DNA from 3 places in the Paenibacillus sp. FSL F4-0243 genome. Region 3 is predicted to be linked to each of the others. Evidence: riboswitches for the same ligand, from Rfam matches in the RefSeq annotation. Region 3 holds a riboswitch; each other region holds the start of a gene.
The links. Region 3 has a riboswitch for cobalamin ahead of NSS87_RS02390 (anaerobic ribonucleoside triphosphate reductase). Riboswitches for the same ligand answer to the same signal wherever they lie in the genome.

Region 1 (3,165 bases), 2.4 Mb from region 3:
CACTTCTACAGTCTGTGGAAAGCTTCCGATTGTTGTCGTTGGCAGAAGTGGCAGCTGCCACTTCTCCTGCTGCACCTTCAGGCGTTCAGCAAAAGGTAGGCTACGTTGGTCTGGTAAATCTGTAAGTCCGAGAACTTGCTCGGCCACATCCTTACGACCGCGTTCAGGAAGTGCACGGAAGGCAGTAAGGGCTTCACGACTGGCTGTCAACGCAGCAGCAGCTTCTGCTGTACCCTCTAAGGCTGCAGCAAGCAGGCCAAGCTCTCTAAGCTTCTCATCAGCAAAAGCTAAAGCAGCCTTAACGGTGGCCTTCAGCTTCACCTCACCCTGAACAGTAACCGGAACATGCAGCAAACTGCAAGAAGGCTGTAGAAGAAGACGGTCAAGCGGTACATGTACACTCAGCTTCTCGATTAGCTGCAGCTTAGCATCCAGATCCGAGCGCCAGATGTTGCGTCCGTCAATAATACCCGCTCCCAGCCACTTATCCTCAGGCCAGCCAAGACGTTCAATCGATGCCAGGTTCGTCCCGCCATCATGGACAAAATCAAGACCTAAACCTTGTACCGGAAGCTTGAACAGTGCCTCCAGCGGTTCAGCAGCTTCAAAGTAAGTCTGCAGAATAATATTTAATCCAGGCACGGATTCAGCAATTTCTGTGTAAATCGAGTTAAGTAAGGATAATTCTGATTCATTAATTCCTGTAACAATCGCTGGTTCATCAATTTGTACCCAGCTTACTCCTTCTTGCTTCAGTTCCTGCAACAGCTGAACGTAAACCGGAAGAAACCGAGCAGCAATCTTCGCAATATCCGCAGATGCAAATCCTTTTGACAACTTAAGGAATGTATAAAGGCCTAAAACCACAGGTTTACCCTCAATTCCCGCTTGGGACTTGGCAAAACGATAAGCAGCCAATGGTTTATTCTCGGTCAGACGCGGCGTTTGTGCACCGATCTCTGGAACGATGTAATGATAGTTCGTATTGAACCATTTAGTCATCTCGCAAGCGGTAGCCTCAGCATTTCCTCTAGCCATCGCAAAATAAAGATCAAGCCCAATATCGCCACCATCATACGCATAACGTGGAGGTACGATCCCGAACATTACAGCTGTATCTAGCACATGATCGTAGAACGTAAAATCATTTACCGGAATTAAATCAATTCCTGCCTCCTGCTGAGTCTTCAAATGCTGAAGCTGAATTCCTGTCATTTCAGTACGGAACGCTTCCTCATTTATTTTTCCCGCCCAGAAGGCTTCCAACGTTTTCTTCCACTCGCGGTTTTTTCCGATTCTTGGATAGCCAAGATTGCTTACTTTTACTTTGTTCGTCACTTTGCAGCTCCCCTTCTCCATCTTCTTATTTTGGACTCGATATCACTTGTATTCCTTTAAAAAAGAGCGCCCTTCCCTAAAAAAGTCAAAGGGAAAGACGCCCATAATATACCTATGGTTAACGTCTAACACCTTCCTATCCTCCGTAGGTGAAGCAGTGCTGTTGAAACAGGCAGGTCTCCTGGCTAGCGGTGTCAGCATCCTTAGCAGTCTTCCCAGCAGTAGTAAATTGCCAGTGACATATGTTGCTATGGACTCTTCCGTTACAGTGGCGGGACCGCATCGGCTTCAAACCGAATTTCCCTATTAAGCCTACCGAATTACTAATTTCCGGCAAGCACCTGTCTCCGATATTGTCAAGCTAAAACGCCATCAGCATCTTTTTAAGGACGGTAAGCGTTTATGCGAGAATTATAAGGATAAAGTGAGTGTCTTAAATCTGATGTCATCATACGTGAAAGCCCCCGTCATCTGCAATAGATTACGGGGGCTTCTGTTATATCGATTCCTTATAACGGATTTAGAAAAACACGAAATATACTACTGCAGCAAGTACTATGCGATATATAGCAAATGGTAAAAGCTTAATCCGGTTGATCAATTTCAAGAAGAAACGCATTGATAATAGTGCAAATACAAAGGCACTGATAAAGCCTGCAATGAAGAACGGCAGGGCATCGATGGTGAAATATTGCCAGTTCTTCATCAGTGAGAGTAAACTGGCGCCTGCCATGATTGGAACAGCCATAATAAACGTGAAATCAGCAGCAGCGCGATGACTCATACCCAGAAGAACACCACCAGAAATCGTCGACCCGGAACGAGAAAATCCCGGCCACAAGGAGAAGCACTGGACCAGACCAACACCTAGCGCCTGCTTATATGTAATCTGATCGACACTCTCCGTTTGAATCTTCTTTGGTCCGAATAGATCCGCAATAATCATTAATACAGCACCGACTACTAGACCGATTAACACGGTGGATGTAGAGAATAAATGCTCGTCAATATAATCATTAAACAGAACCCCCAGCACGCCTGCTGGCACTAAACCTACAAGCACCTGTGTAAGCTTAAGGTGGCCGCCTTTTTCAAGCTGTGGTTGTTGCTCGGTTACAGGATCCAACTGCTTGCGGCTGAAGCGCTTTAAGCCCAGCAATTCAATGAACCTATTTCTAAAAATAACTACAACTGCTAATATTGACCCCAGCTGTATAACCACTTTGAACGTATTGGCCGTATATTGTCCAAATAACTCTGTCGATTTTAACCACATATCATCAACAATAATCATATGACCTGTGGAGGATACCGGAGCAAATTCAGTCAATCCTTCAACAATCCCCAAAATAATAGCTTTAATAATCGTTAATAGCTCCATTTGTTCTCCTCCTTTTAATCATAACTTTTAACTATAAGTCCTTCTCGGCTCAACCTTCGGTGTTCATTTTCCGGCTGCGCTTGCGGAAGAACAAATACCCAAGGATCACTACCCCACCTGCAAGAAGCACGTACACTACGTTGGAGTACATATCCATATACATGGCGATGTCTTCCCAGGACTCACCCAATGCCGCACCAATAAGCACCAGCAATAGATTCCATCCCAGCGTACCAATCGTTGTGAAGATCATAAACACTCCAAATTTCATGCCCGACATCCCTGCAGGGATCGAAATCAAACTACGCACTAGTGGAACCATCCGACAAAATAATACGGTCCAATAGCCATATTTGTCAAACCAAGCGTCAGCCTTGTGGATGTCCTTTTTGCTAATTCGGAGTAGGCCGCCCCAGCGTTCAACGATCTTTTCCAAGCGATTTACA
Region 2 (3,165 bases), 360 kb from region 3:
AACGTTGCCATTGCCACTACCGTTACCTTCGCCAGTACCACTTCCACCATCACCAGGTGTTTGTACTGCGCTGGAGGTGTACGCAATGTAATCAGTGAAGTGATTGGTTTTTACGATTAAATCATTTCCATTATCGTATGCATACTCTGACTTGCCGCTTGCCAAACCTAAGGCGTCACTTGCAAATTTTTGAATCGCATGAGGTGTGCCGTCTTGAATATAGGCTACATCTTTTCCTTTAAGGTCCTTAAAGGTTAACGTAATAAAGTGACTGAATTCTACCTTTGCATTGCCACCCATGGAAAAAGCTTGGATAATGTTCTCCAGCTTCTTGTCCTGAGAAATAACCTGGTTCAGACTATCTTTTATTTCAGATTCTGTGCCTGTTAAAGGAGAGATCAATTCAATCGCAGAGGCATCCCCACTTGTAACTTTTGCACCCTTTGGAATGACTACAGATACGTCACCTTTGGTAGCCTCTATCTGAGGAAGATCGCTGTTACTAAGTAAACTGACACTAACCTTCGATTGTTGATCTTTAGGAATAACTACCGTTATTTCCTTGTTGCTGTCTCCAGAGCTGATCGGAATGATATAATCATGAGCATCATCTTTGATTACAACTTCCGGCTTATCACCCGAAGGTAACTCTATTTCTTTTTCTTTCGGATCTTCTGGTTGAACAGGTCCCGGCTTTTCGTCAGACATATCATATAGACGATTCTTATGATTGATCAGACGATCATAAGCAACCAGTGCATATGTACCTTGATCTGTTGCCATACCATTTACTGCTCCTGTTGGTCTACTCTTAAAGCCACCATCAGGTCCAGAGTTGGCTAATAACGCATCAATTAGGGATTTACCCTCTTTAACAAACCTTGGGTCACTGTGTGGATCTATGCCAATTGCTGTTAAAGCAACAATAGCTTGTGCGATGCTTTCGCTACTTGAATATCCACCTTGACTGTTTTGGTTATCTTTCAACCATGCGACTGCCCGATCCACAGCAGCTTTTACATTCGGATTATCATAATAAGGCGCAAGAGCTTGTACGGCCATTCCAGTCATATCGACTTCGGCCCGAGAACCAAAAAAAGCCCATCCACCATTGGTTATTTCTTTACTTAAAATGAGCTGAATCAGTTTTTCTCTTGTGGTTTGCTCTTTATCCCCTTCAACTACAGGAATATCGTAATTTCGAGTATCTAAGGCAATCAGAGCAAATATAGGAGCATTAATCCCTTGATTCTTAACCAATTGATAATCAGCGAGCGCAGTTCTCAGATCATATCCTGCAACATTCGTGATATCTTTTCCGATAGATGCAAGACCTAAAATCCCTCTGGAATTCTCTGTACTGAAATATGGGTGGAGTTTACCATTATTTGTTGCCAATAAACTTTCAACCATCTTAGTTACATTATTGTAGTAGAGATCATAATAACCACTTGGTACTTTGTAGTTCGCACGTGCTAGAGAAAGAATCGACCATTCTCCGCTACCTGTTCCAAATGAAGGATTCTTTACGGTGTTAACGATGTAGGCCAAGCTTTTATCTAACTGTTCTTTAGCAGTGATTTTATAAGTAACCTGATAGGTTACATTATCTGCTTTGTTTCCTGCGCCATCTATAGCTGTTACTGCGATTACGTTACTACCTGGGTTTAGAGATGCTTTGTACTCATCATTAGTAGCTGACAGAACGACTTGGTTCAGCTTTACTACTGGAATAATGTCTTTATAGACATTGTCTGTAACCACTACTTTGAAGCTTACATCTTTACTGGATACTTCCTGTTTATCTTGTATACCTTCTATTGAAATCGTAGGCTTCTCTGTATCTGGCTCTTGTACTAGCGCATTAATCTGCTCTACTAGAGCTTGATCAACCTCTGTTGTTACAACTGCACTATCGGCAATTGCTTCATTCGCATGAGCCGGGATTACACTTGTAGAGAACGTCGTGATAAATACTGCTACAATAAGTAACCAAGCTAAAAACTTATTTTTCTTCATGTTTCCATAACCCTTCCCTTCTCTTCCTATGTTAAAAAACAGAATAAACTTTCATAGCACTACAAAAAAACCACTCAACATAACGTCAAGAGGTTTAAGATAGTGAACCGCAACAATAGCAGGCATATACTATATCAAACACCTCTCTATCGCTCGTAGAGTTTAACGGTGTATCAGAAACAGGCAGATATTCTGGCTCAAGTATCATCACCCTTGCTACCTTCCCAGTTTCCCAGTGGTACCTTGCAAGGACTCCTCTTTCACAGCGGCGGGACCGCGCGGGATTCACACCCGCTTTCCATTTAACCAATCTATGATTGTATTTCCGAAACATTCATAATTGGCACCTATTGCTAATATTAATTTTTCCATGCTTCATCATATCTAATATAGTTGCTTTTGTCATGCAATATTTGTTTTTTGTATAACGAGTAGTTAGCGATAATCCTATTGAATATCAAATCATTCTAACCACAATATACTCTTTTTCTCTCAGCTCAAAACCCTCCTCCAGTGACAAAGAGGCCAAATCAAAGATTCGATCATACTTTTTATTACGTGGGAGCCCTTCTTCCTCAGCCCAGCATGTATAGAGCTCGAACTCGGCACCAGATACCCCATAATCTGTCATAAGCCTAAATAACTCCCGACAACACTTGAGTGAGGCGTTATACGATCCCGGTAGAGTATCTTTTAGCTTAGGGGATACAGAGAAGCCGCCCCAATTCGGTGAAATCCGGTACACATACGGACTCCGAAAATGCTTGCGAATCTCATCGTTCCAATACCCAAGTTCCTCTATAAAAATACCCGCTGCATCTTCTTCCGAGTCGTATACAAGACAGTCCTCATCTCTTAAATGAGACAGATCTGCGATGTCATCCAAAGGAATTATACCTTGCAGGCGCAGAGCCTCTCTTTGTTTCTTATACTCCGGGGAATTTTTCATTTCATTATATGTCATTACTGACGGTACACTGCCTCTTTCTCCTAACGGAAGCTCTGTAGCCGAGCCTATGTAATGAAATCTGCTCACTGGATTGCCCTCCATAACTTTGGAATCACTGCAAATCACTAATTCATATATGAATTTACCACAAATTAGTAAGGTACTCGTTGAAATTATTCTATGTTAGGGTATTTGGT
Region 3 (3,165 bases):
ATCGACTCCGGATAGTATCCGCAAATATTCATAGATGCTTAACGCGATCCCGTACTTCGGCTTGTTTGGCGGCATTGAAGCGGGTCTGATAGTCGCCAGTTAAATAACCTGTAACTCTGCGCAAACGACGGATGTGCACGTCATTCTCATGTGCGTTGCAGGAAGGACAGTTTGTCCCAATTACGCCTTCGTATCCGCAGCTGGAGCAGCGGTCAATCGGATGGTTAATGCTGAAGTAGCTGACCTGTTGTTCTAGTGCATATTTAATGATTTTGATAAAAGCAGATGGATTGCTGCGGGCATTGCCATTTAATTCGACATAAGAAATAGCCCCGGCATTGCAGTATTCATGGAAAGGAGCTTCCAAGCTGATCTTCTGAGCAGCACCTAGATCGTAGTATACAGGGATGTGGAAAGAGTTCGTATAATACTCACGGTCAGTTACGCCCGGAATAGAACCCAGTACCTTGCGATCAATCTTGGTGAATTTGCCGGACAGGCCCTCTGCTGGTGTTGCGAACAAGGTAATGTTGAGATTAAGTTCCTCACTTTTAAGGTCGCAATACTCCCGCATGTGACGCACGATAGCCACAGCCTTGGCATGGACTTCCATATCCTCGCCATGGTGTTTGCCGTACATGGCTTTCATGCATTCCGCCATACCGATGAAGCCAAGCGACAGACTACCATGCTTCAGCAGTTCGCCTACAGAGTCTTCAGGAGCGAGATTTTCGCCGCCTTCCCAGACGCCTTCTCGCATCATGAAATCGGATGCTTTAGCTTTTTGCGCGCTTTGGATGTGGAACCGATGAAGAAGTCCTTCCAGCGCAATATCCATATAGTGGTTTAGATCCTCATAGAAGCCAGCTTCATCTGCGACGGTACGTCGGCCTGTTACTGTGCCGTGTGCCAGACCGAGCCGAACCAGATTCAGTGTATTAAAGGAAAGGTTGCCCTTCCCGGAGCAATGATTACGCCCAAAACGGTCACCGAGCACTCGGGTGCGGCAGCCCATTGTAGCAAATTCCGTATCAGGATCACTTGGATCATAATACTGCAAGTTGAGCGGAGCGTCCAGATTAGCGAAGTTCGGATATAGTCTGCGTGCAGAACATTCCGCCGCTTTTAGGAACAATTCATAGTTAGGATCGCCTTGCTGTTGATTGACTCCTTGCTTGCATTTGAAGATTTGAATCGGGAACACAGGTGTTTCTCCGCTGCCAAGTCCGTTCATCGTTGCTGTTAGCAGGGAGCTGATCACAAGCTGACCTTCTGGTGAAGTACAAGTACCATAATTGATGCTGGTAAACGGAATTTGCCCACCGGATCGGCTGGACATGGTGTTGAGATTATGTACCATACTTTCAGCCGCTTGCAGGGTTTCAATTTCGGTTTCCTTTAGTGCAAAACGGAATGCTTTTGGATATAACTCCGCCAGATCGGTCCGGCTCATTGTAATCTCGCCCAAAGATTCATTAGCTTGTCCCTCATCAAAATAATCCAGACCCTTGCGGAACAGCTTAGCGAAGGATTTGGTTACATAAGGTGCTAGATCATAGTCGAGTTTATTGGCGGATACGCCGCCATATTGAGCATTTTGCTGGGATTGAAAAATAATTGCTACCAGTGACATAGCTGTCATTATGGAGTTCGGAGGACGAACACTGCCGTTGCCGGTGTTGAAGCCTTCGCGGAGAAGCTTATCGAACGGGATAAAAATGCAGTTAGTCGTTCCGATTGCGTATTGATCCAGATCATGCACATAGACGACATTGTCATCAATGGCTTGCACTAGCTGCGGCGGCATCGTAAAGTTGCGGGCGTACCATTTTGAATATTCACTGCCGAACTTGCTCATTTTACCGGAGAAACTCTCTCCGTTCAAATTGGCATTCTCGCGCAGCAGGTCCAAATCCCGGCTGTCGATAATATCGCGTCCTAAATCAATGAGCTCTTCTAAAAGAACTTCTCGTGCATTTGTTGTACCGTTAAATTGTCTCTCCAACAACGTCATTGTATAGCTCTCCTCTCAGTCTATCGTCCTATCATTAAGAAGTGGGGCCGCATAAGCGGCCGTATATTCATTGTGATCTCATAAAAAAAGCATCCTCTAGCGAGGATGGCAGAAAATGCCCGATGCGTTATGTAAATATCCACACAGATATTTGCAGTGGTCTCTAAGAAGATGACCGCATGCGGACACCGTTCCTGTTCCTCGCAGGCACTCATAGTTGGTGTCGTCGAAACAGGCAGGTCTCCTGGCTTCCGTAGGACCTCTCAGCGCCTTCCCAAGGGGGCTCTTACCCCTCAGTGGCTTCTGCCAGGAGATCTGCCCATCTTAAGCTTAAAAAAGCTTATAAGGGGCATCCGGTTACAGTGGCGGGACCGCAGCGGATTTTCACCGTACTTCCCTATTAAGCTCTAATTCCGATAAAGGATCAAAGCGCCTGTCTCCACTATATTTTGTTGTCGTTAGATAAAAATAACCCAAGATGTTGTGTTTGTAAATAGTTTTTTAGAAAACCCGCGTGGGGAGCGGGTTCTTCAAAAGTACTCCACAAATGATCCACAGGCTGTCCATAAGTAATCCACAATTGATCCACAGGCATATGAAAAATGATTCATAAATTGTCCGAAAAGATGCCACAAAGAGTCCATAAATGTAGTGCAGATGACCCTAGAATTCATGTTAGAAAAAATACTTGTGGCGAAAGTCATATTTCGGAGAATTTTGGGGAAAGAAGAAGGGGCATAATAAAGCTGAGATCATTTGTGGGAGAGCGGTGGAGTTGTTACAATAGAAGGAGACACATACTTTAAAATTCCCAGGAGGTATTCCCATGCCTATTGCTGAAGTAACCGTTATTCCGATTGGAACAGGTAGTACGAGCCTTAGCAGCTATGTTGCGGATATGCAGCGAGTGCTGAAGACGGTAGAAGGGATTACTTATGAGCTTACATCCATGGGTACAATCATCGAAGGGCCTCTTCAGCGTATTTTTGCTGCAGTCGAAGCGCTGCACGAGTCTCCTTTTTCCGCAGGCGCAGAGCGTGTCTCTACCTCACTTAAAATAGACGACCGCCGCGATAAACCCTCCACTAGCCGTGGAAAGCTGGAGTCTGTGGAGCGTAAACTACAGGTGGAATAGCAGTTCGGGAGAGTAG

Region 1: it holds a riboswitch for cobalamin, as region 3 does, so the genes downstream of both, metE (5-methyltetrahydropteroyltriglutamate--homocysteine S-methyltransferase) here and NSS87_RS02390 (anaerobic ribonucleoside triphosphate reductase) in region 3, are expected to answer to the same signal.
Region 2: it holds a riboswitch for cobalamin, as region 3 does, so the genes downstream of both, NSS87_RS03955 (S-layer homology domain-containing protein) here and NSS87_RS02390 (anaerobic ribonucleoside triphosphate reductase) in region 3, are expected to answer to the same signal.

Annotation. Positions count from the first base shown of each region.
Region 1 is NZ_CP150151.1:5,091,851-5,095,015, forward strand. Features, by position in the region: gene metE (5-methyltetrahydropteroyltriglutamate--homocysteine S-methyltransferase) at 1-1,359, opposite strand, end outside; cobalamin riboswitch at 1,492-1,698, opposite strand; gene NSS87_RS22760 (undecaprenyl-diphosphate phosphatase) at 1,859-2,719, opposite strand; gene NSS87_RS22765 (DedA family protein) at 2,769-3,165, opposite strand, start outside.
Region 2 is NZ_CP150151.1:905,703-908,867, reverse strand. Features, by position in the region: gene NSS87_RS03955 (S-layer homology domain-containing protein) at 1-2,019, opposite strand, end outside; cobalamin riboswitch at 2,184-2,385, opposite strand; gene NSS87_RS03950 (hypothetical protein) at 2,477-3,055, opposite strand.
Region 3 is NZ_CP150151.1:541,600-544,764, forward strand. Features, by position in the region: gene nrdG (anaerobic ribonucleoside-triphosphate reductase activating protein) at 1-32, opposite strand, end outside; gene NSS87_RS02390 (anaerobic ribonucleoside triphosphate reductase) at 29-2,014, opposite strand; cobalamin riboswitch at 2,231-2,466, opposite strand; gene NSS87_RS02395 (MTH1187 family thiamine-binding protein) at 2,841-3,149, shown strand.